One region of the Desulfohalovibrio reitneri genome, then DNA from elsewhere that is predicted to be linked to it. Evidence: predicted binding sites of a transcription regulator. Region 1 holds the regulator's gene; each other region holds the start of a gene.
What was found. Region 1 encodes sigma-54, which starts transcription at its own class of promoters, with help from an activator protein. Its sites were predicted from a motif close to CTGGCACGGNNNNTGCTT; they were not measured.
Positions count from the first base shown of each region.

Region 2: a site for sigma-54 is predicted at 6,237-6,254, ahead of fliD (flagellar filament capping protein FliD). Genes of this name have one in related genera too.
Region 3: a site for sigma-54 is predicted at 2,857-2,874, ahead of nifH (nitrogenase iron protein). Genes of this name have one in related genera too.

Region 1 covers NZ_JOMJ01000003.1:867,458-876,714, reverse strand. Annotated here, with positions in the region: gene N911_RS0104725 (class I adenylate cyclase) at 1-1,032, opposite strand, end outside; gene N911_RS0104710 (hypothetical protein) at 1,096-1,590, opposite strand; gene N911_RS0104705 (hypothetical protein) at 1,583-2,392, opposite strand; gene N911_RS18980 (PTS sugar transporter subunit IIC) at 2,463-3,143, opposite strand; gene N911_RS0104695 (PTS sugar transporter subunit IIB) at 3,166-3,636, opposite strand; gene N911_RS0104690 (PTS sugar transporter subunit IIA) at 3,636-4,061, opposite strand; gene rapZ (RNase adapter RapZ) at 4,070-4,951, opposite strand; gene N911_RS0104680 (PTS sugar transporter subunit IIA) at 4,972-5,421, opposite strand; gene hpf (ribosome hibernation-promoting factor, HPF/YfiA family) at 5,434-5,973, opposite strand; gene rpoN (RNA polymerase factor sigma-54) at 5,986-7,395, opposite strand; gene lptB (LPS export ABC transporter ATP-binding protein) at 7,578-8,300, opposite strand; gene N911_RS0104660 (LptA/OstA family protein) at 8,297-8,830, opposite strand; gene lptC (LPS export ABC transporter periplasmic protein LptC) at 8,827-9,257, opposite strand, start outside.
Region 2 covers NZ_JOMJ01000003.1:240,689-249,945, reverse strand. Annotated here, with positions in the region: gene N911_RS0101465 (phosphatidate cytidylyltransferase) at 1-806, shown strand, start outside; gene dxr (1-deoxy-D-xylulose-5-phosphate reductoisomerase) at 814-2,028, shown strand; gene rseP (RIP metalloprotease RseP) at 2,025-3,101, shown strand; gene tsaB (tRNA (adenosine(37)-N6)-threonylcarbamoyltransferase complex dimerization subunit type 1 TsaB) at 3,067-3,849, shown strand; gene N911_RS0101445 (flagellin N-terminal helical domain-containing protein) at 4,109-4,996, shown strand; gene N911_RS0101440 (flagellin N-terminal helical domain-containing protein) at 5,185-6,072, shown strand; gene fliD (flagellar filament capping protein FliD) at 6,309-7,991, shown strand; gene fliS (flagellar export chaperone FliS) at 8,010-8,777, shown strand; gene N911_RS0101425 (glycosyltransferase family 4 protein) at 8,781-9,257, shown strand, end outside.
Region 3 covers NZ_JOMJ01000003.1:1,839,189-1,848,445, reverse strand. Annotated here, with positions in the region: gene N911_RS0109260 (insulinase family protein) at 1-193, shown strand, start outside; gene N911_RS0109255 (lipid A deacylase LpxR family protein) at 269-1,291, shown strand; gene N911_RS0109250 (LeuA family protein) at 1,537-2,643, opposite strand; gene nifH (nitrogenase iron protein) at 2,940-3,764, shown strand; gene N911_RS0109240 (P-II family nitrogen regulator) at 3,792-4,142, shown strand; gene N911_RS0109235 (P-II family nitrogen regulator) at 4,142-4,516, shown strand; gene nifD (nitrogenase molybdenum-iron protein alpha chain) at 4,547-6,205, shown strand; gene nifK (nitrogenase molybdenum-iron protein subunit beta) at 6,223-7,608, shown strand; gene N911_RS0109220 (NifB/NifX family molybdenum-iron cluster-binding protein) at 7,686-8,813, shown strand; gene N911_RS0109215 ((2Fe-2S) ferredoxin domain-containing protein) at 8,857-9,171, shown strand.

The sequences.
Region 1 (9,257 bases):
GCGCCGTAGCACAGCCAAGCAGAATTCCGGCTGCAACTCGGCGATAAGTTCGAAAAGCCGGTGGGAAATCTCCCGGCGCTCCCCCTCGCTAACAAGGTTGAGAAACTGAGCGAACCCTTCTTCGCCCAGCAGCAGCAAGGCGGGGAGCAGGTGCCGCCTGTATCCCGGCATACGGGAGTGGATGGCGGCCAGAACTCGAGGCGTGCGCGGCCAGCGCATGCATATAAGGGCGAGAACCGTGGCCTTGCGCGAGGATACGTCACCCTTTGCGAACGCGGCGGATACCAGCCGGGCGGTCTCCTCGGCATGGACTCCACGGGGCGCGCACTCGGCGGCCAGGCGCAGGGCGGCCGGAGGAAGCCGTTTGGCTTCGTCAGCCAGGGATGCGACGACCGTGGGCACCAGTTCACGCTCCCGCAACGCCGATACGGCCCGACAGACCCGATGCGCGGAATCCCTCGAAAGCTCCCCGGCTCCTCCGTCGCTCAGCCACCTGCCGAAAATACCCTGCCGCAACGCGCGGGCGACCATGTGGTCGATTCCGCCTGGTCCAGACGCGGCCTCGTCGACAAAACCAGCGGCCTGGGCCGGTTCAAGCTGCCGGGCGTCTTCCAGGGCCTGTTCCAGGAGAGGGTTCAGGAATGATGGAAAGGTGGAGTTGCTAAGCGCCTCGTTGCACAACAAAAGACGCTCGCGAGGTTCCATTTTCGAGTTCAACGCGACGAGATGGCTTTCCCCAATGGCCCCGGAGGCGCACAAGTCCACCGCCAACCCGACTCCGAAAGACCCGAGCCTGCTCAAGGCCCGGATGGAAAATATCCGCACGGATATGGAATTAGAAGCCGTGGCGGCCTGGTACAGCCGCAGGGCAACCACGTCCGCGGCACGCCAGGCATCGTCGTTCGCGCCTGTTCGCGCCAGAATGTTCACCGCCTGACCAAAATGCTTGCGCCATTCCTCCCAGTCACCCAGAAGGCGACTCGTGGAGACTTGCCTGCACTGTTCGGCCAGGCCCTGTATCCGGGTCGGCATGCTGCTTAAATTCGTCCCGGGTTGCGGCGATTATTGCGGTTTTCGGGCAAGACGAAAGAAGGGTCAGAGTTCCGGGAAGAGGTAGCCGAATTCCTTGGCCAGATCATGGCTGCGGACGGCCAGGGACTCGGCCGTGGCTTCGGCTTCGCCGCCTGTGACGCCGGGCCGCATTCCAAGATAGTGCCCCAGCACGTCACTGCTTTCGCGGTATATCCAGACAACCGCGTACACACTGGCCAATCCGGGGCGCCCGGAAAACTCCTCCCGGGAGGAAATACGGATGATGAGCTTGGGCTCGTCATCGCGGCTGAGATGGAACAGGGGCGAGTCGGCCAGACGCTCCTCAAGGGCCAGGGCCAGGACGGAGCCCCGCCCGTCCTCCCCTTCGTGTTCGACCGTCACGGGAGTGACCAGTCCCGCCTCGGCGGCATCCGTTTTTTCCGGGGCCTCCACGGTGGCGTTGGCCATGGAGGGAGTCTCCGCCGTGGCGTTGCCGTCCTGCTGGGCCCACACAGCCGGCGGGAGCAAAAGAACCAGAATCACGACAAGATTACGCATCCGAATCATCCTCGAACACCTCCCTCAGACGACACAGGGCATCCCGCACCTCTTCCTTGCGCTCTTTGGCCACATCCCGCAGCAAAGGCTCAAGCCTCTCCTCCGCTTCGCTCCATGCCGGAAGGGCCGGAAGACGGGGCAATTCCAAATCCTCGAACGACAGAGGCTCCACAGCCATCTCCTCGTTCGCGCGCTGGTCCATACCCACCAGATCTGCTCCGGCCACATCACGCTTTTCCCGTTCCTGCACGTTGAACTCGCGAGCGAAGCGCAGGGCTCCGCCAGGCTGGTGGTCTCGGTTGACGCGCTCCACAAGTTCGTTTGTTTTGGCGATCAGCTCGTCCAACTGCTTCAGATTTGGCGTGAGCAGTTTTTTGCCCGTATCCGGCTCATCCACGTACCTGCCATGAATGTATTCGTCCACTCGCTCCCGCAACCGGTCGTACAGGCGCCTGACTGTCTTAACGTATTTGCCTGTGGTACCCAGAGCGAAAGCCGGAGGGCAGCCGACACCTTCCATCCGATCGGCGTCCGCCCTGGAAGCCAGCCACGCGAAGGCCTCCGGATCGACGCCCGCCGAACTGAAGAATCTCGTTGCTGTTGGGTCATCAAGAAGGACCTTGCGAAGAAGGGACGCGTCAACGGCTAGCAGATCGAGACGACGCCGCAGCCGCTCGGCCTTCATTTCCACGAATTCCTTGTACCGCTCCACTTCGCGCCGAGAACCGAAGAAGCCTTCCGCCGCCTCGGTCATGATCTCGTCCTGAAGGGATTCGGCCATGTCCTCGTAACGTGACGCCATGACGGACTCCAACCTGGAATTGCTTACTGCAACGGACTCTACTCCGGGGCAGGGCGCCCCGCAAGGCCGTTCAGAATTGAGACATGCCAATGAGACCGCTCATGGCCACGACAAGCACGCCGGCCACCACAAGACCGTAGGCCCGCTTCCAGCGCAGAGAGAGCAGGCCTCCCACCGAACCGCCCAGCCAAAGGTTGAGCCAGGTAATCTCCGAAGCCGAGGCCGTGGATGACCACATGGGCAGCACCAGGGGAAAGAGGACGAAAAAGGCGGTCAGTATCCCCAGGAAAGCGGCCGTAGCCACCAGAACATTGACCAACACCCCCCTGCGAACGGTGCGTTCCGGAGAATAATCCCCCGCGTCCTCGCGGGAGGCGCGAACCAACTGATTGTACTGGTGGTTCTGCCAGCTTCGCAGTTCCTGCTCCAGCCTGTTGCCGAGCAGCCCCGCTCCTAATCCCGCCAGAATGGCCGGCACCGCCATGGACGGCTGATGCAGGCCAAAGGCTGTTGCCAGGGCCAGAGCGGTTACGGCGGCCGCGGGCCGGTGTGGCGGTATGTAGGTTCCGGCGGGAAAAAGATCGAGCCAGATGAGTTCAAAAAAAACGCAAATGCCGAGGGCAGTCTTGAAATCCCCGCTTACCAGGGCCCAGGCAAGCCCAACGACGAGCGGCCGGTCCAGCATGGCCAACACGACACCGAACCGAAATACACCGAAAAAGGCAAAAAAAAAGCGCCGAGTGTGATCCAGAGGGCGGCGTCCTGGGCCATGATCAGCGCCTCCCCTTTATCTGCACGGGGTCGTTGGGCACGCAGCGGTAATCCAGTTGTACCTCCCGCTGGGAGAAGAATTCAAGACAGCTTTCGTCCTCACCGCTGAGGGACACGTGGGGGCAAACCTGTTTCTTTCCCGGCCCGTAGTGGAGGTTGCCCACGTTCAACTCATCGAAGCGCAACCCCTCTTCGAACGCCCGTTTGGCATCGGGACATGTGGCCAAAAGGACGAGAACGTTTTCGGCGTGGCCTCCCACGCTGAGGTCCGCCACCACATCGGAGGCCCTGTCGATACTGGCGAAACGCAGGGTCACGTCCTGCGGGATCGCCATGGCCATGATTTCCTGGCGCAGGTCGTCCTGGGCCAACTCGTCGTTGACCACCACCAGCACGTCAGCCCCAGTATAAGGGAGCCAAGCCTCGATGATCTGACCGTGCACCAGGCGATTGTCGATGCGAACCCAGAACATCAGTTGTCCGCCACCTTCTGGCTGAGGACCTCCCCCGCCACCACGATGCCCTGCAGGCCGGCCTTTTTGGCTGCGGCCGCCAGTTCGCGCAGGGGAAGGGTCCGGTTGCCGAGAACCTTGAGGAGCATGGGCATGTTGACCCCGGTGATGACCTCCACCTTGCCCGAGGACAGGAGGGACAGGCTCAGATTGGTGGGGGTGCCGCCGAACATATCCGTGAGGATAAGGACACCGTTACCGCTGTCCAGTTCTTTCAGACGCCTGCGGATTTCCGCCACCGTCTCTTCAACATCCTGGGACGCATCCACGCCGATGGCGGCGCATCCTTCCTGCGAGCCCATGATGAAGCCCGCCGCCTCCAGGAGCGCGTGGCCGTAGTTGGTGTGGGTGACGAGGATGATACCGGCTGGTTTCTTGTCTGGCATGTTGGCACTCAGCGGTCGACGTGGCGGTGTTCCAGCGTCACGGCATATCCCGCGCGCTTGAGTTCCTTGGAGACCATCTCCGCGGTGGCTACGGAACGGTGTCTGCCGCCTGTGCAGCCGAGGGCGATGGTCAGCCTGTACCGGCCCTCCTGGGCGTACAGCGGCACCAGATATTGCAGAAAGTCGAGAAGCTTGACCGAGAAGGACTGGCCCTGCGGGCTCTGCAGAACATAGTCGGCCACGTCCCTGTCCCGCCCCGTGAGAGGCTTAAGGCGCTCATCAAAGAACGGATTGGGAAGGAAGCGGAGGTCGAACATCAGGTCCGCCTCTTTGGGAGAAGCGTACTTGAAACCGAATGAAATGACATGGACACGCATCCCCTGGCCGTTTTCCGCCAGGTTGGCCCATTTCTCCTGCAGAGCACGCCGCAGATCGTGGATGGAATAGGTGGTGGTGTCTATGACCAGGCTGGCCTGGGAGCGCAGGGGGGACAGGATGCGGCGCTCCTCGGCCAGGGCCTGCTCCAGCCCCATGTCCTCCTGCTCCAACGGATGCGGCCTGCGCGTCTCGTGGTAACGCCGCAACAGTTCCCCGGTCTCGGCCTCAAGAAAGACGATCTGGGTCCGCAGCCCTTGGGAGGTGATCTCATCGGCCGCGGCGTTCCAGTCGTCGAGAAAGTCGTGCTGGCGGATGTCCATGCCGAGGGCGAGACCACGCGTGTTGCGGTGGTCCTGGCCCTTGTACAGAGAAGCCAGCTTGGGAACCATGCCCACGGGCAGGCCGTCCACGCAGAAGAAGCCCATGTCCTCGAACACGCGCAGGGCCGTGGACTTTCCCGCTCCGGAAAGCCCCGTGAGGATGACGATGGGGAAGGCCGGTCCGTGCTCCATTGCCGTCTCGCTACCGCCGCTCAGGCGTTGTGCAGAAGCTCCCACAAATCCCCGGCGTCTTCCGCTGAAAGGAAGGAACGCCGGAAGTCCTCGTCCTTGAGCAGCCGTGATATGTGGGCCAGAATGCGCAGGTGTTGCCCGGCTGCGTTTTCCGGCGCAAGCACCATGAAAAAGATATGGCAGGGCTGCTGGTCCAGGGCGTCGAACTCAACCCCCCGGGAGCTGCGCCCAGCCACAAGAATGATATCCTCGAGTTCGTCGATCTTCCCGTGGGGTATGGCCACGCCGCCGCCAATGCCGGTGGTCCCCAGCTTCTCACGCTCCATGAGTACGCGCCGGGCCTTGTCCGCGTCCACCTCGGGCTGCTCCTGGGCCAGAGGCTGAATCAACTCGCTCAGCACCTCCGCCTTGCTGCCCGCCTGCAGGTTAGGGAGCACGTAATCGCGTCGCAGATAGTCGCCGAGTTTCATTCGCTCCTCACTCTACGTCGAGGCAGGATCAATCAGTCCGAAGTCCCCGTCGTGACGCCGGTAGATGACATTTATCCTCGAAGTCTCCGCGTTTCTGAATACCAGAAAATCGTAATCCAGCGACTCGAGCTGCATGGCCGCCTCTTCCTCGTCCATCGGCTTGGGCTGGAAGGAATCGGCACGCACGATCCGCCGCTCCGCTTCCTCGGGCTCGGGAGCGACGTCCACTGGTCCCGCTTCGGTCTTGGCCGGGCGGCGCACCATCTTTTGCTTGTCCCGGAGCTTCTTGATCTGGGTGAGCACCTTGTCCAGCACCAGATCAATGGTGGAGTACATATCAGCGGTCTGCTCCGAAGCCGAAATGTAGAGGTTGTCGTCGCTGACGACGACCTCCGCAGTCTGGTTGACCCTCTTCTGCACGGAAAGATTGACCTGCACGTCGGCGCCGTCACTGTTGGTGAGCAGCTTCTCCAGCTTGCCGAAGCGCTTGTGGGCATACTCCTTGAGGTGGTCGGACGGCTCGAAGTCCATGAAATTAAAGGCGATGTTCATTTCATCTCCCACTCAGAATATCTGCTTTCGCTTGCTTGACGAGGATATCCCAAGGGCGGTGCGGTACTTGGCCACGGTGCGACGGGCGATGTTCACATGCAGCCTGTCCTTGAGCATGTCCGCGATCTTCTCGTCGGACAACGGCTTCTTGGGGTCTTCCTTGTCGATGAGTTGCTTGATGAGCGCCTTGACCGATTCGGAACCCACCTGGGAGCCATCCTCCATCTCCAGCGCCGAATTGAAGAAGAACTTCAGCTCGAACGTGCCGTGGGGGGTAGCCACGTACTTGTTGGTGGTAATCCGGCTGACTGTGGATTCATGCATGTTGATGTCGTCGGCCACGTCCTTGAGAATAAGCGGCTTGAGATGCGTCACGCCTTCCTCGAAGAAATCACGCTGGAAACGGACGATGGACTCGATGACCTTGTAAAGGGTGCGCTGGCGCTGATAAAGGCTCTTGATCAGCCAGACCGCCGAGCGCATGCGCTCCTGAAAATAATCCTTGCTCTTGCCGCGCTCGGCGGCCATGCCGTCCATGTAAAGGGAGTTGAGGGTCAACTTTGGCAACCCTTCCTCGTTGAGGACGATAACGAACTCGTCGTCGTATTTATAGACGTAGGCATCCGGGCTGACGTACTGCGGCTCACCCGTTCCGAAACTGGCCCCGGGCATGGGGTCGAGTGACTGGATGACGTCGAGGTATTCCTTGAGCTCGTCCAGGCTGAGCTTGAACTTGCGGGCCAGCGGCTTGTAGCGCTTTTTCTCCAGATCCTCCAAATGGTCGGAAACCAGAGAGCGGAGCACCGGGTCGTCCATGCCCAGCACGTCCATCTGCACCAGCAGGCACTCGCGGGGGTCTCTTGAAGCCACGCCTACAGGATCGAACCGCTGCATGGCCAGGATAACCGACTCCACCTTTTCGGGAGAAGAGCCGGATTCACCGGCGATGTCTTCCACGCTGGACATGAGGTAGCCGGAAGGATTGAGGTTGCCGATGACGTGCTCTCCCACGTTCATGGCTTCCTCGTCGAAATCCGAGAGCCGCATCTGCCAAGCCAGGTGTCCCTCCAGGGAAGGCTTGGCCGTGAGTCTGGCCTCGAAGCTGAGCCCCTCTTCGGGAGACTCCGCCTCGCGGGCCCCGGACTGCCGGGCCGACGAGGAAAACTCCCCGAGGTAGTTCTCCCAGTCGGCGTCGCGCATGAGCGCCTCACTTTCGCCGTCTGTCCTCGAATCCTGCGGCTGTTCGGCATCGCCCTGGTCTTCTGATCCTTCCTCCAGGAACGGGTTTTCCATGAGCTCTTGCTGCACCTGCTCCATCAGTTCGACCCGCGAGAGTTGCAGCAGTTTAATGGCCTGCTGCAGTTGCGGCGTCATGACAAGCTGTTGGCTCAGCTTGAGCTGTTGTCGCAGTTCAAGGCCCATGAATCATTCATTCCCTTGACGGGAGGCGTCCGCCCGATAGGCGGGAAGCGGAAGGCTCCACTGTTGGTAGAATCGAAAAAATCGCTTCGTCCGGCACTCGGGCTGTATGCCACAGAGCGGGGCGGGATGCAACGACAGCAAGTCTTTATTGACGCGATATTTTACCCGGTTGGCACGATTTTTCACAGACAGAACTCGCTCCCAAGATACACCTTTCTGGCCTTGGGATTGGCGGCGATTTCCTCCGGCGATCCATTCAGAATGATGGTGCCTTCAAAGACGATGGAGGCGCGGTCGCAGATGGAGAGGGTCTCGCGCACATTGTGGTCCGAAATGAGGATGCCGATGCCCTTGTCCCGCAGGGCACGGATGATGAGCTTGATATCATCAACCGCCAAGGGATCGATGCCGGCGAACGGTTCGTCCAGCAGGATGAACTTGGGTCTGCGAATCAGCGCCCTTGCGATTTCCAGCCTGCGGCGCTCTCCTCCGGACAGATGATACGCTTTGGAATCCTCCAGCCTGGAAATGCCTAGCTCCTGGAGCAGGGAATGCTTCCGCTTCTCCCGCTCCCTCCTGGATAGGTCGGTGTGTTCCAGGATGACGTCCATGTTCTCCCCCACGGTCAGCTTGCGGAAGACCGAGCTTTCCTGGGGGAGGTAGCTGATGCCGGCCCGGGCGCGTTCGTGCAGGGGCCAGGAGGTGATTTCCTCATCGTCCAGGTAGACATGGCCGCCGCTGGGCTTGATGACACCGAGCAGCATGTAGAAAGTGGTGGTCTTTCCCGCGCCGTTGGGACCGAGAATGCCTGCGATTTCCCCCTGCTCCAGGGAGACGTCCACTCCGCGGACCACTTCCTTGGCGCCGTAGCGCTTGCGCAGATCGAGGCCCGCCAGGAGGCTCATTTGCCCTGCTCCCCGCCAAGCTTTTTGTCGTCGGTGAAGAAGAGCGCTTCAACCCGTTTGCTGCCACCGATAACCTCGCTGCGGTTCTCCTCGGCGTAGAATTTGATGACCTCGCCCTGCAGCTTGTTCTGGCCGTCGATGACCACGGGGTCGTCGTGCATGCTCAAGACACCCCGCTCGACATCGTACACGGCCTTGCCGCAATAACCTTCGCGGCCCTCGTGCTCCATGCGCACGTTGCCCAGCGCGACGATCCGGGTGATGTTCGCGTCCGAGGCCAGCTCCGCGTTGCCTTTCCCCGCGGTGCCCTGGCCGCCCTTCTTGTCCAGGTAGGTGGTCAGCTTGTCCGCCCAAAGCCGCATTTCACCACGGACCACGTGTACGTCACCGGTGAAGGTGACGCTGTCGTGGTCCTGGCTATACTGTAAATTGTCCGCGGTGATACGGGTAGGAACTTTCTCGGCCGCCCGGACGGTTCCCGGCAGCGCCAGAAATACGAGCAGCAAAAGAAGCGGTATGAGCCTGTTCATTTCGGATTCTCTCCGTCCTTGGCGGCTCCCCGCATGGTCGTCTCCACTTCGACTCCGTCCATGGCGCGCATGTCCCTGGTCGTGAGGTCGATGACCAGCCTGGGTGCCTGAATGAGCACGTCGCCGCGATCCACCGTGGCGTTGCCTGTAATGGTGATCTCGCGCGTTTTTCCCTGGTAAACGAGGCGTTCCCCGCGCACAATAACCTCGCCGTAAAAGGCGGTTACGTCGGGGTACATGGTCATCGTATCGGTCTCGCGATCCACTGTACCACGGGGAGCGACGATCCGCGCGCTTTCCTCACCCGAATCGCCGAAATACACGATCTCGGGATTCTCGAGTTCGGCCGAGCCGTCTTCGGTATCGTAGGTGGCGGAGGAAGCCTGGAGCGTCCACAACTCCTTGCCGTCCTTTCCCTGAGAGAGGG
Region 2 (9,257 bases), 630 kb from region 1:
TGCAAGCATCCTCCCTCGTCCCCCGCCTGGCAACCGGAGCCGTCCTCGTCGCCCTGCTGGCCGTTGTGCTGACAGTGGGCGGTTGGGCATTGTTCACCGCCGCCCTGTTGGTCAGCCTGCTGGCCATGGTGGAATACTACGGCCTGTTCTGGCCGGGGCGCCAAGGCTGGGGAAAAAAGCTCATCGGCGCGGGCGTGGCCGTGGTCCTTTTCCTGGCCGTGCGCCAGCAGGACCCGCTGTTGGTACTCTCCGCCCTGGTGCTGGCCTTCTGGGCGGGCAACCTCTTTTTCCTGATCTGCTACGACGTCCGGCCCGACGAGACCAGCTACTTCAACGCGGCCGTCCTGGTTTCCGGCGTCCTGTACGTCCCGCTGGCCCTGCAATTCCTCATCTTCATGGAGCCCGTGGAGATCATCTTCGTGCTGCTGGCCACGGCAGTGACGGATACCGGGGCCTACTTCGCGGGTGGCGCCATCGGCGGACCCAAGATATGGCCCGCCATCAGCCCCAAGAAAACCTGGGCCGGCAGCCTGGGGGGCGGTGCCCTTTGCGTGCTGGTCTGCCTGGGATACGGCCTGTGGCTGGGCGAGGCCGGGGCTGGGGACTGGCTGCTGGCCGGTCTGGCCCTGACCATCGCCGCCCAGCTCGGCGACTTCTTTGAATCGGCCCTGAAACGGTGGCGCAATGCCAAGGACTCGGGCAACCTCCTGCCCGGGCACGGCGGCATCCTCGACCGCGTGGACGGCCTTTTGCTGGCCGCCCCGGTCTACGCCGCCCTGCGCGCCATCCAATCCGGTTTTTTCTGATCCGAATATGCAGACATACATTTCCTCCCTGCCGCCGCGTCGACCCGCGGCCGCTCCCCGCTCCCTCAGCCTGCTGGGCTCCACCGGCTCCATCGGCACCCAGGCCCTTGAGGTGGTCCGCGCCCATCCGGACCGCCTGCGGGTGGCCGCCCTGGCCGCTGGCCGCAACGCCGAACTGCTGGCCCAGCAGGCGGCTGAGTTCCGCCCGTCCCTGCTCTGCGTCATGGACAAGGAGACGGCGGACAGGCTGCGGCCCCTGCTGCCCGGGGGCTACGCCCCGGACATCCTCACCGGCGAGGAGGGCTGCGTGGAGGCCGCCCGCTTGGAGGACGCCGACATGGTGCTTTCCAGCATCGTGGGCGCGGCCGGGCTGCGGCCCACACACGCCGCCGTGGCCGCGGGCAAGATGGTGGCCCTGGCCAACAAGGAATCCCTGGTGCTGGCCGGGCACCTGGTGCGGGAGATGTGCGCCGAGACCGGCGCCACCATCCTGCCGGTGGACTCCGAACACAACGCCCTCTTCCAGGCTGCGGCCTTCGAAGAGGCCCGCGCCCTGCGGCGGCTGGTGCTGACCGCCTCGGGCGGCCCCTTCCGCCACAAGGAGGCCTCCTTTCTGGAGAACGTCACCCCCAAGCAAGCCCTGAACCATCCCAACTGGTCCATGGGGGCCAAGATTTCCATTGACTCGGCCACCCTCATGAACAAGGGGCTGGAGGTCATCGAGGCCTGCCACCTCTTCGGTGTGGACATGGATCGCGTGGGCGTTGTGGTCCATCCCCAGTCCATCGTGCACTCCCTGGCGGAGTTCGTGGACGGCTCCATGCTTGCCCACATGGGCGCGCCGGACATGCGGGTGGCCATCGCCCACTGCCTCTGCTTCCCCGAGCGGGTGGGCACCGGCGTGGAACCAGTGGATCTGGCCAAGCTGGGCGGGCTGACCTTCGAGGAGCCGCGCTGGGACGACTTCCCCTGCCTGCGGCTGGCGCGCGAGGCCTACGCCGCCTCCCGCTCGCACCCCATCGTGCTCAACGCGGCCAACGAGGTGGCGGTGGAGCTTTTCCTGGCCGGACGCCTGCCCTTCCTGGGCATTCCCGGCCTCATCGACTCCTGCCTGGCGGCCCATGACGGCCGTGCGGCCGAAGACCTGGAATCCATTCTCGACCTGGACCGCGAGGCCAGGCAACGGGCCAGGGAGCTGGCCCGTGCCGGGGAGGCGGCATGATCAACGTCCTGGCCGTCATCCTGGTCCTCGGCGGGCTCATTTTCTTCCACGAACTGGGGCACTTCCTGCTGGCCCGCCTGTTCGGCGTGGGGGTGAAGGTCTTTTCCCTGGGCTTCGGCCCCACCCTGTGGGGCTTCAAGCGGGGACAGACCTCCTACCGCGTCTCGGCCGTCCCCCTGGGCGGCTACGTCTCCATGGTGGGCGAACAGCCCGGGGCGGAACTACCCGAGGGCTTCACCCCGGAGCAGAGCTTCACCAACAAGCCCGCCTGGCAGCGCATGCTCATCGTGGCCTCGGGGCCGGGCTTCAACTTCCTGCTGGCCTTCCTGCTCTACTGGAGCCTGCTGGTATTCGGCGGGGCCGAGGCCATCCACCTCAAGGTGGGCGAGGTCATCGAGGGCGGTCCAGCGGCCGAAGCCGGCATCCAGAGCGGCGACCGCGTGGTGCGCATCAACAGCCAGCGCATGTGGTTCGGGGACGAGTTGCCCCAGGCCGTGCAGAAGGCGGGCACCGACGGGGCGGTGAACATGACCGTGCGCCGCGACGGGCAGGTGCGCCGGGTGGACGTCGCCCCCCGGGTCATGACCCGCCAGGCCCCCTCGGGCGAGGAGATCACCCGGCCCATGGTGGGACTGACATTCGCCTACGAGCGGGTGCCGGTGCGCTTATCCCTGGCCAGCACGCCTCTCATGGCGATGGAGAAAACCTGGACCCTCACGGCCCGCATCGTGAAAGGCATCGGCGATCTCATCACCGGCGCGGTGTCCACCAAGGAGCTGGGCGGCCCCATCATGATCGCCCAGGTGGTGGCCAAGTCCGCGGAGCACGGCCTGGCCACGGTGTTGCAGATGGCCGCCTTCCTCAGCCTCAACCTCGGCCTCATCAACCTGTTCCCCATCCCGGTGCTGGACGGCGGACACATCGTCTTCTTCGCCTACGAGGCCACCACCGGGCGGCGCGTGCCGGAGACCGTGCAGGCCATCGCCCTGCGCATCGGGCTCCTGCTGCTGCTCCTGCTCATGGGATTCGCCATCTACAATGACATCGCCAGGCAGTTCACCCCACCGGCCTGATACCGTCCTGGCCGTCTGCGGCTGCGAGTCGCTGCTTCTCCTGGCGCTGGCCCGGCGGGATGGAGAAGCCGCCTCGGTGGCGGCCTCCCTGGCCCTGGACACCGGTGGGCGCAGCACCCCGGTGCTGCTCCCGGCTGTGGAGTCGCTGCTGCGGCTGGCCGGGATGAAGGGGGCGGACCTGGAGGGCATCGCCTGCGCCCGGGGACCCGGCTCCTTCACCGGCATCCGGGTCTGCCTGGCCGCGTCCGCCGGACTGGCCCGGGGCTGGGGGCTGCCCCTGGCGGGACTGGACTACCTGCCCCTGTTGGCCGCCTCCGCCCCGCCCTTCACGGACGGCGTGCTGGCCGTTATTACCCATGCCCGGCGCGGGCAGGTCAACCTGCAGTTCTTCGCCCCGGGCGGCCGCCCCCTGGACGCCCCGCGCATGGCCGGGGCGGACGAGGCCGCCGGGCAATTGGCCGCCTTGCCCGGCCCGGTGCGCGTCCTGGGCAGCGGCTTGCGCCGCAACCCCGATTCCTTCGGGCATCTCGCCGAGCCACTCCCCCTTCCCGCGCGGTACGACCACCCCGCGCCCCACGCCCTGGCCAAGGCCGCCCTGGAGGCGGACTACGCCCGCGACCTTCCCGAACCGCTCTACCTGCGCCCCTCGGACGCCGAGGAAAACCTGGAACGCATCGCGGCCCAGCGCGGCCTGGCCACGGACGAGGCCCGCCGCCGCCTGCGGCGCGCCGAGAACGGCTCCAGCTGACGGGCCCGCGCGCTCTCACCACACCCACCGCAAACGAACCCGCGCCTCGCGGGACGTACACGCTCGTGCGCCGGACATTCCACGCCCGGCGCATTTTTTTCTTTTCCGGCTAAAGATCGATGAACCCGCCGCCGATACCTTCTGATAGAGGCGGGCGTCTATCACAGGCCGCTGGGAGTTGCGAAAAAGGACCCCCGGGGGAAGCGGCCGACGCCCACAACGGCACGGAAGCCGACAACAATTCAAGGAGGAACGGCTTATGTCTCTGGTTATCAACCACAACCTCATGGCCCAAAACGCGGCCCGCAACCTGCAGACTTCGTACAGCAACCTGGGCACCTCGGTGGAGCGCCTCTCCTCCGGCCTGCGCATCAACTCCGCGGCCGACGACGCCGCCGGGCTGGCCGTCCGCGAGCTCATGCGCGCGGACATCTCGTCGCTCAACCAGGGCGTGCGCAACGCCCAGGACGCTGTCTCCATGATCCAGACCGCGGACGGCGCGCTGCAGATCATCGACGAAAAGCTCATCCGCATGAAGGAACTGGCCACCCAGGCCTCCACGGGCACCTACAACTCCGACCAGCGCCTGATCATCGACTCCGAATACCAGGCCATGGCCTCGGAGATCACCCGTATTGCCAGCGCCACGGACTTCAACGGCATCTACCTGCTCAACGGCAACCTCTCCGGCGACTTCAGCGGCGCCGGGCTGGCCTCCACCGGCCAGATGAAGGTCCACTTCGGCGCGGGCAACGACTCGGCCGAAGACTACTACTACGTCAGCATCGGCGACTCCACCGCTTCCGCGCTGGGCGTGGGGCTTGCCGCCGGGACCGACGCCGCGGGCGCCTCCATCTCCACCCAGGAGCTGGCCCAGGGGTCTCTGGAAGCGCTCAACGACGCCATCATCTCCAAGGACAAGATCCGCGCCAACCTCGGTTCCCTGCAGAACCGCCTGGAGAACACCATCACCAACCTCCAGGTGCAGGCCGAGAACCTGCAGGCTTCCGAATCGCGCATCTCCGACGTGGACGTGGCCACCGAGATGACCGAGTTCGTCCGCCAGCAGATCCTGTCCCAGTCCGCCACCGCCATGCTCTCCCAGGCCAACAGCCTGCCGCGGCTGGCCACCCAGCTGCTCGGCTAGCCCGGACAGCCGACAGGCCTCTCCATTCCGGCCCGTCCGCCTCCCCCGGCGGACGGGCCGATTTTTTATTTCCTCCCTAAAGGGTTTTTCCAAACCGCCGATGAGGAAGGCACAGCGGCCAAGAAGGCCACGGAAAACCCCTCACGCGTAAGGAAACGCGTGCAAAACCCCGATTCAAGGAGGAACACATGTCACTGGTTATCAACCACAACCTCATGGCCCAGAACGCGGCCCGCAACCTGCAGACCTCGTACAGCAACCTGGGCACCTCGGTGGAGCGCCTCTCCTCCGGCCTGCGCATCAACTCCGCATCCGACGACGCCGCCGGGCTGGCCATTCGCGAGCTCATGCGCGCGGACATCGCCTCGCTCAACCAAGGCGTGCGCAACGCCCAGGACGCTGTCTCCATGATCCAGACCGCAGACGGCGCGCTGCAGATCATCGACGAAAAGCTTATCCGCATGAAGGAACTGGCCACCCAGGCCTCCACGGGCACCTACAACTCCGACCAGCGCCTGATCATCGATTCCGAGTACCAGGCCATGGCCTCGGAAATCACCCGTATCGCCAGCGCCACGGACTTCAATGGCATCCAACTGCTCAACGGCAACCTCTCCGGCGACTTCAGCGGCGCCGGTCTCAAGGCGCAGGGCGAGATGAAGGTCCACTTCGGCGCGGGCAACGACTCGGCCGAGGATTACTACTACGTGCGCATCGGCGACTCCACCGCTTCCGCCCTGGGCGTGGGCATCGGGGCTGGTCCGGACGCCGCGGGCGCCTCCATCTCCACCCAGGAGCTGGCCCAGGCCTCGCTGAACGCCCTCAACGACGCCATCATCTCCAAGGACAAGATCCGCGCCAACCTCGGTTCCCTGCAGAACCGCCTGGAGAACACCATCACCAACCTCCAGGTGCAGGCCGAGAACCTGCAGGCTTCCGAATCGCGCATCTCCGACGTGGACGTGGCCACCGAGATGACCGAGTTCGTCCGCCAGCAGATCCTGTCCCAGTCCGCCACCGCCATGCTCTCCCAGGCCAACAGCCTGCCGCGTATGGCCACCCAGCTGCTCGGCTAACTCCGGCAGCCGCACACAGGCCGCACATGTCAAGGCCCCCCGGAGACGGGGGGCCTTTTTTCGCCCCGGCCGCGCATTCCCACCTCGCGGACGGGTATTTTCCCTCAAGTCTTTGGCCCATACTGCCGATACGTCTACGGGGAGGCGAGGATTGTTTCCACGGGCTGGCACCCATCTTGCTTTTCACACTGCGGGGAGCCGCCACCCGGCAAAAACAGCCTCCCCACGGGACGAACATGGTCAACTCCGAACTTGAATCCGGCGCCATACGTTTCACGGGCCTCGGCTCCGGCACCGACTTCGACTCCATTGTGGAGAAGCTCGTCCAGATCGAGGGCATCCAGAAACGGCGCTTCGAACACTGGAAGGAGACGTGGGAGCTCAAGCAGGAGGGGTTCAACGAGCTCGAAACCCAGCTTTTCTCCCTCAAGTCGACCCTGGAGGGATTCGACCGCCCAGGCGAGTTCCTGACCAAGGACGCGGAGTCCACCAACCCCGACGCCCTCACGGCCACCGCCGGGGCGGACGCCGAGGACGGCACCTACACCTTTTCCGTGAACCAGCTGGCCCAGACCCAGATCGTGACCATGGACACGGCCGAGTCCGACCTCACGGATCAGGTCAACTCCACCGGCTCCAACGCCACCTTCGCCTACAACTACCAGGGCACGGAATTCCAGGTGGACGTGCCGGACGGCACCACCCTCTCCGGGCTGGTCAACGCCATCAACAACGACCCGGACAACCCCGGGGTGCGCGCCTCCACCATCAAGGTCAGCGATACCGAATACCACCTGCAGATACGGGGACTGGACACCGGCGCGGACAACACCCTGGTGGTCAGTTCCAACTCCAATCTCACCGGCTATACAGCGGCGGACGACACCATCACCCAGCAGGCCCAGGACGCGGAACTTCGTATCAACGGCTACCCGTCCAACGCCTGGATCACCCGCTCCACCAATTCGGTGGACGACGTGGTGGAGGGGCTCAACCTGCTGCTCAAGGACGTCACCGGGTCCAACGCCTCCATCAACGTTTCCGTGGAAACGGACCGGGCTTCCATCGAGGAGAACATCCGCACCTTCGTGGACAGCGTCAACGAGGTGCGCCAGATGATCATCGACCTCACCGACTTCGACGAACTCAAGGAGCAGGGCAGCCTGCTCACGGGCAACTACGGTGTGGAGATGATTTCCAAGAACCTCAAGGACATCGTCGCATCCAAGGGCGTCGGCTTCGACTACTCGGACGACACCTATTCCGCCCTGTCACAGATCGGCATTCTCACCGAGGCGGACGAGGGTTCTTCGCAAGCGGGCCTTTTGACAATCGACCAGGAAGCCCTGGACGAGGCCCTGAACAACGACCTCGAGGCGGTGGCCTCCATCTTTTCCGCCTACTACGACGGCAAGACCGACTCCTCGGACTTCATCTTCGCCTCCTCCCTGGAAGGCACCACCGAGCCGGGCACCTACGACGTGTCCTACGAGGTGGACGCGGGCGGCAACGTCATCAACGCCACCATCGGGGGCGTAGCGGCCAACTACGACGCGTCCAACCAGCAGCTCACCGCCCAGTCCGGCGATCCGCGCGGCCTCTCGGTGCAGGTCAACAACCTCACCCAGGGCACTTACTCGGGGGAAGTGCGGCTGAAAGTCGGCAAGACTACGCAGATGGTCGACGAACTGAAGCAGCTGACCAACTCGCAAGAGGGCACGCTGTCCATTCTGGAAGACAACTACCAGAACATCATCGACAACATCGACCGCAAGATCGAAAACGAGGAACGCCGCCTGGAACAGTACCAGCGGCGGATGAAGAATCGCTTCGCCCGACTGGAAGCGACCCTGCAGAACTACAACGGCATCCAGCAAAGCCTGCAAAGCCAGATGAGCCAGCTGAGCGGCCAAAGCTAAGCGATAACGGAGCGGGACATGCAAAACGCGGCACAGGCGTACCTGCACACCCAGGTCAACACCACCAGCCAGAGCGACATCCTCATTCTGCTCTACGACGGAGCCGTGAAGTTCCTCAACCAGGCCATCACGAGCATCGAAAAGAAGGACGTCAAGCAGAAGGGCATCGAGCTGGGCAAGGCCACGGACATCATCAACGAGTTGCAGTCCAGCCTGAACAAAGAGAAGGGCGGCGAACTGGCCGAGAACCTCTCCCGCCTCTATTTCTACTGCAACTCCAAACTCCTGCAGGCCAACCTGAAGCTGGACGCCGACGCCGTGCGCGAGGTCATCAAGATCCTCGAAGGCTTGCGTTCCGCCTACGCCCAGATACGCGACCAGCAGGGCGGCCAGCCCCAGGGCCAGCAGGCCGCCTCACGTCCGCCCAGCCTGGGCGCGGCGGCAGCGGCCGCTGCCGCCGCCCGCCAAACAGGCGAGGGCCTCGGCGGCCAGTCCGCCCCGCGCGGAGTGGGCGCCTACGGCAAGACCAGGCCCAAGACGGAGGCCTCTCCGGAAAGCGGCCAGGAACGCCCCGAGGCGAACGGGATGGCTCAGCCGCAGGCCGAACAGGCCGCCGAGCGGACCGCCTCCCAGGAGCAACCGGCCCAGGCGTCCGCGCACCCCGCCGCCCAGGAGGCCCATCCCGACTCCGGCGACCAGGAGCAGACGGCTCGGACAGGTCCGCTGTCCCCGGCCCAGATCCTTCGCCGACGGGCCGTTTCCGCCTACTTCAACTCCGGGGCCTAGGCCGTGTCCGCCCCCCGGCCCGCGCGGGTGGTGCACTACGCCAGGGCCCTGGGTCCGGGCGGCACGGAAAAGACCCTCCAGATCCTGGCCTCCGGCCTGGACCGAGACCGCTTCCAGCCCGTCGTCCTGGCCCTTGAGGACGGCCCCCGCCGCCGCCTCTTGCAGGAAGCCGGGGTGGAGGTGCGCGTCAGCCCCGATCCCCTGCCCGTCTTGCAACGCCTGCGTCCGGACATCGTCCACGTCCACCGAGCGGGCTGGCCCGAGCCGGACCTCATGCGGCCGCTGAAGTTGGCGCGCGTTCTCCGGGTGGTGGAAACCAACGTTTTCGGCCGCCACGACCCCTCGCCGCTGGGACGTCTGGCCCACCGCATCCTTTTCGTCTCCGAGTTCTGCCGCCGCCGCTACGGGCTGGTCCACTCCATCGACGTGGAAGGGCCGCGCTACGACGTGCTGTACAACCCGGTGCGCACCGACGCCTAC
Region 3 (9,257 bases), 970 kb from region 1:
CGGCCGCACCCCCCAGTGGCGGCAGGAGAAGCGCGAGGCCGTGCTGCGGCTGGGCAACGAGGACTTCCGCCGCTTCGGCGAGGCCGCGCGCGCCCTGGCCGAGCACGGACGGGTGGTGGTCATGGGCCCGGAGCAAGCCGCCGGAGAGATCGAGGAGACCGGCCGCAAGCTGGAACGGCTCCGCATCCTGTAAGCGAAACATCGCGGGCGGCCGGGTTTTGGGCCCGGCCGCCTTTTCTTTTTCCCCGCCCGGAGCTACACCCTGTGCATGCGCGTCCTTCTCGCCCGACTCCCGCTCCTTGCCTGCCTGGCCGTCCTGCTTCTGTCCCAGCCAGCGCGCGCCGCCGAGACCGATTCCATGCTGCTGGTCTACTGGGAGAACGACATCTTCGCGGGCACGGACCAGTACTACACCAACGCCGTCCGCATGACCTGGCTGTCCGGCGACCTGGCCAGCTACGCCGATGACGAGCGGCTGCCGCAGTCCGTGCGGGAGTGGCTGGCGAGTCTGCCCTGGCTCAACCGGGAGGGGTTCGGCTACAACGTCGGCCTGTCCATCGGGCAGAACATGTACACCCCCACGGACATCACCACTCCGGACCTCATCGAGGACGAACGGCCCTATGCGGGTTGGCTGTACGGCGCGGTCTCCCTCAACCGCAAGAGCACGCGGTGGCTGCACGCGGTGGAGGCCTCGGCGGGCATGGTGGGACCGGCCTCCCTGGCCGAGCCCACCCAGAAGTTCGTGCACAAAGTGGTGGACTCCCCGGACCCCAAGGGCTGGGACAACCAGCTGGACAACGAGTTGGGGCTGATACTGACCTACCTGGCGGTCAACCGGCTGTGGAGCGTGGGCGGCGACGGCCTGGGCGCGGCCTTCATGCCCCATTTCGGGGCCACGGCGGGCAACGTCATGACCTACGCCAACGCCGGGGCAGAAGCGCGCTTCGGCTGGAACCTGCCCGCGGACTTCGGCTCCTCCCGCATCCGCCCCGGGGCCGGGGTGACGGCGGACGTCGCGCCCGGGGAGTCGCGCCCCTTCTTCAGCCTCTACCTCTTCGCCACGGCGGACGGGCGGGCGGTGGCCCGCAACATTTTCCTGGACGGCAACACCTTCGAGTCCAGCCACTCCGTGCCCAAAAAGAATTTCGTGGCCGACCTCAGCGCGGGCGTGGGCCTGCGATTGGGCGACCTCTTCGCCTCCTTCCAAGCCGTCCACCGCACCCCGGAGTTCTTCGGCCAGGACGAAGGGCAGAGTTTCGGCTCGGTGAACGTCGGCTGGACGTTCTAAACGCGTCTCCGCAAGCTCCCTACCAGGAAGGCCCAACTCCCTACCGTCGAAGGTAGGGAGTTCCCCTAAATCGCCGCATCGGCGACACAAAACCATGCAAATGGGGGTTTTCCCCCATTGAATACCTGTTCGGACGTGGAGTAGGTTTCGCCCACTTCCCCTCGAAACCGGGGGTGGCCCACGCGGAGCATATGGCACGCCGGGCCGCCCCCGGTTTCACTTTTTTCGGCTCGCTGTAAATTCGTTCAGCAAGCTCTCGCGGCCAACCGGGCCACCTCTCCGTCGTCCAGAACGCGGCCCATCCGCAAGGATTCGTCCCGCAATTCCGAGGTCAACCGCTCCAGATCTTCCGCCTCCGGAGCCATGCCCAATTCCTCCAGCTTGCGGCGCACCGCGGCCCTCCCGCTCTTTTTGCCCACGGCGGCGCGGCGGGCGTGGCCGGTCAGGGCCGGAGCCCACGGTTCGTGCAGGCCGGGGGCCTTTGCGGCTGTGTCCGCGTGCAGCCCGGACTCCACCCAGAAAAGCCGCTCGCCCACCACCGGGGCGTGGCCCGGCACCTCCATTCCCGCGGACCGGGCCGCCACCCGGCAGGCCTTCGTGATGGCCTCCAGGGCGTAGTCCCCGCGTCCGTCCAGGTTCAGCCGCATGGCAAGCCGCTCCGTGGCCGCGATTCCCGCCCGTTCGCCCAGGCCCAGGCAGGCGCAGTCGGCCGCGTCCGCCCCGCTGTCCAGGGCGGTCAGGGCGTTGGCCGTGGCCAGGCCCAGATCGTCGTGGCAATGCACGGCCAGGTCCAGGCCGGGCAGTTCGCTCCGGAACCGCTCAACCAGCCTCGCCGTCTCCAGGGGGGAGAGCGCGCCCACCGTGTCCGAGAGCCGCACCCGCCGCGCGCCGCCGTCGCGGGCCGCGCGCGCCACGGCCAGGGCGAATTCCGGATCGGCCCGGCTGGCGTCCTCCAGACCCACGGACAGATAGGCCACGCCCAACTCCTCCGCCTGGATGAGCAGCCTTTCCAGTCGGTGCACGAGTCCAGCGCGGGAGATGCGCAAGCGCTTTTCCAGGTGGGCGTCTGCCACGGGCAGGCCCAGGCAGACGCGGTCCGGCCGCAGGGAGGCGGCCAGCTCCAGGTCCGCCTCGGCCGCCCGGCACCATACGGATATGGCCTGCCCCTGTCCGGCGCGCTCCCTGCCTCTGGCCACCAGGCCGGGGGTGTCCGGGCAGCGTCCGGCCACACCGCATTCGATTTCCTCCACGCCAGCGGCCAGCAGGCTGTCCAGAAGCGCCAGCTTGGCCTCCGCGTCAAAGTAGACCCCGTATCGCTGTTCCCCCTCGCGCAGGGTGGTGTCGATGAGCATGCCGTTGGCCCTCCTTTTCCAGGCTTGTCGCCGGGGAAGGCAGCAAAATCCGGGCCCGCGCCGGATTCCGGGGGCTTTGGCCCGCCGCAACGCACACAAGCTACGAAAATGTAGGCCCGGACCTTTCACAAGTGTAGCCGCCACCCTTGCCGCGCCATGCGTGCCATGCGCCCATTTCGAGCAATTTCAAATTGTTAGACTGGATCTGTGGTTCTGGCACGCACCTTGCCCAAGTCATGTCCAGGGCGCGGACGTCGCGCCGGATTGCAAGCCACCAAACCCAATGGAGGGACACCATGCGAAAGGTAGCGATTTACGGAAAGGGCGGCATCGGCAAGTCCACAACCACGCAGAACACCGTGGCCGGCCTGGCCGAGATGAAGAAGAACGTCATGGTCGTGGGCTGCGATCCCAAGGCCGACTCCACCCGGCTGTTGCTGGGCGGGATGAGCCAGAACACCGTGCTCGACACCCTGCGCGAGGAGGGCGAGGACGTGGAGCTGGAGGACGTGTGCATCCCGGGCTACGGCAACGCCACCTGCGTGGAGTCCGGCGGCCCCGAGCCGGGCGTGGGCTGCGCCGGGCGCGGCATAATCACCTCCATCAACCTGCTCGAGCAGCTGGGCGCCTACAAGGACGACAAGGAGCTGGACTACGTTTTCTACGACGTCCTCGGCGACGTTGTCTGCGGCGGATTCGCCATGCCCATCCGCGAGGGCAAGGCCCAGGAGATCTACATCGTGGTTTCCGGCGAGATGATGGCCATGTACGCGGCCAACAACATCTGCAAGGGCATCGTCAAATACGCCGACGCGGGCGGCGTGCGGCTGGGCGGCCTCATCTGCAACTCCCGCAATGTGGACAACGAGGAGCCCATGATCGCCGAGCTGGCCCGCCGCCTGGGCACCAGGATGATCCACTTCGTGCCGCGCGACAACCAGGTGCAGCGCGCCGAGATCAACCGCAAGACGGTCATCGATTTCTCCCCCGATCATCCCCAGGCCGAAGAATACCGGACCCTGGCCCGCAAGATCGATGAGAACGACAACTTCATCGTGCCCACGCCGCTGCCCATCGAGGAACTGGAGCAGCTTCTCATCGAATACGGCATCGCCAACTAACCCCGAAGCCACCAAGGAGATAAACCCATGCTGAACATGATCCGGGCCATCGTGCGCCCAGAAAAAGCGGACGACGTGCTGGCCGCCCTTATGGACGCGGGCTATCCCGCCGTGACCAAGTTCTCCGTGGCCGGGCGCGGCAAGCAGCGCGGCATCAAGATCGGCGAAGTCACCTACGACGAGATCCCAAAGGTCATGCTCATGATCGTGGGCCAGGAGAAGGACCGCGACTTCGTCATCAAGACCATCATGGAAACGGCCCGCTCCGGCGACAAGGGCGCCTTCGGCGACGGCAAGATCTTCGTGGCCCCGGTGGAGGAGATGTACACCATTTCCTCCGGCGTGCGGGAAGGCGCGGAGCCGGCGGAGGTGGCCTGATGAAGGAAATCATCGCCGTCATCCGCATGGACAGGATGAACCGCACCAAGAAGGCCCTGACCGAAGCGGGCGTGGACGCCTTCTTCGCCCAGGAGTGCCAGGGCCGGGGCAAGGGCCTGGTCAACAGCCAGCTGCTGGAGGGTGCCGAGTCCGGCATCGAGGAGGCCGCCGAGATGCTTGGCGAGAAGGGCCGCCTCTACCCCAAGCGCATGGTCACCGTGGTGGTGGCCGACGACGAGGTCGGCGACGTGGTGGAGACCATCATCGAGACCAACAGGACCGGACGGCCCGGTGACGGCAAGGTCTTCGTCATGGACATCCCCGACGCCGCGCGCGTGCGCACCGGCGAGACCGGGACCAAATCCATCCAGTAAGCAACCGCGATCCTCGCGAGGGAGCCACTCATGGCAGTCAAGAAGAAGAAGGCGGTCTCCATAGACCCCACCGACGTGAAGCAGGAGCTTCTCAAGAAGTACCCGCCCAAGGTCGCCCGCAAGCGCGCCAAGCAGATCATGATCAACGAGGGCCAGGGCAGGACCCCGCCAGAGATCTCGGCCAACGTGCGCACCATCCCCGGCATCATCACCATGCGGGGCTGCACCTACGCCGGCTGCAAGGGCGTCATCCTCGGGCCCACCCGTGACATCGTCAACATCACCCACGGCCCCATCGGCTGCGGTTTCTACTCCTGGCTCACCCGCCGCAACCAGACCGACGCCACGGGCGACGAGAAAGAGAACTACATGACCTACAGCTTCTCCACCGACATGAACGAGAACGACATCGTTTTCGGCGGGGAGAAGAAGCTGGCCCAGGCCATCCAGGAGGCTTACGACGCCTTCCATCCCAAGGCCATCGCCGTCTTTTCCACCTGCCCGGTGGGCCTTATCGGCGACGACGTGCACTCCGTGGCTCGGGAGATGAAGAAGAAACTCAATGAGCAGAACCCGGACAACCCGGTGAACGTCTTCGCCTTCTCCTGCGAGGGGTACAAGGGCGTCTCCCAGTCCGCGGGCCACCATATCGCCAACAACCAGATCTTCACCCACGTCGTGGGCGAGCAGGACAAGGGCGTGGAGGGCGAATACCGCATCAATCTCCTGGGCGAGTACAACATAGGCGGCGATGCCTTCGTCATCGAGGACATCATGGAGCGATGCGGCATCACCCTGGTCTCCACCTTCTCCGGCAACTCCACCTACGAGCAGTTCGCCCGGGCTCACACCGCCGACCTCAACGCCATCATGTGCCACCGCTCCATCAACTACGTGGCCGAGATGATGGAGGAGAAGTACGGCATCCCCTGGATCAAGGTGAACTTCATTGGGGCCGAGGCCACGGCCAAGTCCCTGCGCAAAATCGCCGAGTACTTCGGCGACAAGAAGCTGAAGGACCGCGTCGAGGAGGTCATCGCCGAGGAGATGGCCGCCGTGGAGAAGGCTCGCGACGAGGTGCGACCCCGCACCGAGGGTAAGACGGCCATGCTCTTCGTGGGCGGCTCGCGGGCCCACCACTACCAGGAGCTGTTCGCAGAGATCGGCATGAAGACCCAGGCCGCGGGGTACGAGTTCGCCCACCGCGACGACTACGAGGGCCGCCGCGTCATCCCGGACATTAAGATCGACGCCGACTCGCGCAACATCGAGGAGCTGGAGGTCTGCCCGGACGAGCACCGCTTCCAGCCGCGCAAGTCGCCCGAGGAAATGGCCGAGCTGGAGAAAAGCGGCGAGTTCTTCAGGGAATACGAGGGCATGATGGCCGACATGGAGAAGGACACCCTGGCTGTGGACGACCTCAACCAGCACGAGGCCGAACGGCTGGTGGAGATCTACAAGCCGGATCTCTTCTGCGCCGGCATCAAGGAAAAGTTCTCCATCCAGAAGATGGGCGTGCCCATGAAGCAGCTGCACTCCTACGACTCCGGCGGCCCCTACGCCGGGTTCGAGGGCGCGGTGAACTTCTACCACGAGATTGATCGCCTGGTGAACTCCAAGGTCTGGTCCTTCATGAAGGCCCCTTGGGAAGAAAACCCCGAACTGACCGGTTCCTACGTCTGGGAATAACCGGCTGGAGCGACGACATGACCCTGCTCAGACATACACCCGAGGAATTCATCGAGCGCAAGGCGCTGACCATCAACCCGGCCAAGACGTGCCAGCCCATCGGGGCCATGTACGCCGCCTTCGGCATCAAGGGCTGCCTGCCCCACTCCCACGGCTCCCAGGGTTGCTGCGCCTACCACCGCTCCACCCTGACGAGGCACTACAAGGAGCCCGTGGTCGCCTCCACCTCCTCCTTTACCGAGGGAGCCAGCGTGTTCGGCGGCCAGGCCAACCTCCTGCAGGCCATCGTCAACATCTTCAGCGTCTATGAGCCCGACGTCATCGCGGTGCACACTACCTGCCTGTCGGAGACCATCGGCGACGACATCTACCAGATCGTTGACAAGGCCCGCAGCGACGGCAAGATCCCAGAGGGCAAGACCGTCATCGGCGCGCCCACCCCGTCCTACGCGGGCTCGCACGTCACCGGCTACGCCAACATGGTCAAGGGCATGGTCAAGTGCCTGGCCAAGCGCACCGGACAGAAGAACGGCAAGATCAACATCATCCCCGGCTTCGTGGAGCCCTCGGACATGGCCGAGCTGAAGCGGCTGGCCGGGCTGATGGGCGTGAAGCACATCCTCTTCCCGGACACCTCCGGGGTGCTCAACGGCCCCCTCACCGGGGAATACGACGTCTTCCCCAACGCCGGGGTCACAGTGGACGAGCTGGCCTCCACGGCCGACTCCGCCGGAACCCTGGCCCTGGGCGAATGGGCATCGGCCGAAGCGGCCCGCTACCTGGACAGCGAGTACAAGGTGCCCTGCAAGGTGCTGGACCTGCCCATCGGCTTGGCCGCCACCGACCGCTTCATCGACGCCCTGCGCCAGATAGCCGGGGCCAACGTTCCCGGAGAGATCGACTTCGAGCGCGGCCAGCTGGTGGACCTCATCTCCGACATGCACCAGTACTTCTTCCACAAGAAGGTGGCCATCGCCGGGGACCCGGACCAGGTCATCTCCCTGGTGGAGTTCATGCGCTCCGTGGACATGCTGCCCGTGCACATCGTCACCGGCACGCCGGGCAAGCGCTTCCAGAAGCGCATCGACGAGATCATGGAGGCCACGGACATGCACGCGCCCTACAACGTCAAGGCCGGCGGCGACCTCTTCCACCTGCACCAGTGGATGAAGGCCGAGCCCGTGGATCTGGTCCTGGGCAACACCTACTGCAAGTACATCGCCCGCGACGAGGACACTCCGCTGGTGCGCCACGGCTTCCCCATCCTGGACCGCCAGGGCCACCAGTACTTCCCCACCGCGGGCTACAAGGGCGGCATCCGGCTGCTGGAGCAGATCCTGAACGCCCTGCTGGACCGCATGGACCGCGATTCCACCGAGGAGTCCTTCGAACTGGTCTACTGACGCCATCCAACGGGACGGCCCCGCGCCGGGGCCGTCCCCCTCCTTCCAGGCAAACCACCCGCGCCAAAGGAAGAACCATGCCCGACACCCGCCACCAGTGCGCCACCGCCAAGCCTTGCTCCCGCAGGCCCCTGCGGCTGCCCGTGGGAGTCCGCGCCCTGGCCGGGCCACGCTACGCGGCCCGGGACGAGCCGGACGGCGAGGCCGCCTCCCCAAGCCAGGCCGTGGCCCTGGCCGAGGCCTCGGTGAACATGGGGGCCCCGCCCTCGGTGTTCTCCCTGGTGGGACCCGGCGACCCCCTGGCCGACCCGCAGCGCACCCTGGACACCGTGCGCGCCCTGTGCGCCATCTATCCGGACGTGCCCGTGTCCCTCTTCACCTGCGGCCTGGGCGCGGCCGAACTGGCGACGGACCTGGCCAGCGCCGGGGTGAGCCAGGTGGGGCTGGCCGTGTCCACCCGCCGCGCCGAGACCTGCCGCGCCTTCCACAACTGGATTCGCCCAGCCAAGCGCAACCTGCACCTGGACGAGGCCTGCCCCCTGCTGCTTCGGGCCCAGGACGAGGCCCTGGCCGCCCTGACAGGGGCGGGCATCGCAGTGAAGGTGGACATGGTGCTGGCCAAGGGCGTCAACGAGGACGAGGCCGGGGAAGTGGCCGCCTGGGCCGCCGAGGGCGGGGCCAGCGCCATGGCCGTCCACCCGGCGCGCTCCGGCGAGGGCGAGGCCGATCCAGGCCCCGAAGCCCTGGAAACGGCCAAGGCCGAGGCCGCGCGGCACATCGACCTCATGGAGCCGGACTTCTCCCACGACAGCGGCCGGGAACCCCTGGCCCCGGACGAGTCCACCCTCTACGACGCCTCCAAACCCCACCTGGCCGTGGCCTCCTCCGACGCCTCGGCCGTGGACACCCACCTGGGGCAGGCCGAGCACCTGCTCATCTACGAACTGGTGGAGAACATGATCACCCTGCGGGAAAAACGGACCGCCCCGCCCCGGGGCGGAGGCGACCGGCGCTGGCAGACCCTGGCCGAAACCCTGGCCGACTGCCGCGCCGTGGTGGTGGCCTCGGCCGGGGAAAACCCCGCCCGCGTGCTGGGCCGCAACGGCGTGCCCGTCCTGGTCGCCCCCGGACCCATCGAATCCGCCGCCGCCCGCGTATTCGGCGTTACGCCCAACGCGGGCAAACTGCCCAAATCCATGCGCTGACCCGCGTCATCCACCCTCACACCCAGCCAAATAAGGAGCGCCCATGGCCACCAAGCCCACCTACCACATCCTCCTCTGCAATTCCTTCCGCGCCAAAGGGGAACCCAAAGGCGTCTGCCACAAAAAGGACGCCGTGGACCTGGCCCAGTACATCGAAACCGAAATCCTCGACCGGGGCATCGACGCCCTGCTCACCACCACCGGCTGCATGAAGCAGTGCGACGACGGCCCCGTCATGGTCGTCCAGCCCAACAACTGGTGGTACAAGACCGTGGACTCCGAAGAGACCGTGGACGAAATCCTCGACGCCCTCGAAGACAACGAACCCTGTGAGGACCGCCTGCTGTTCGAGGCGTAGGGGGAATGGTTGGAGCGGCACCACGGCGCTCCTCCAGCGAAACGGGGAAACCGGCGGTGGACGGGTACGGCCCGTTCACCGCCGGT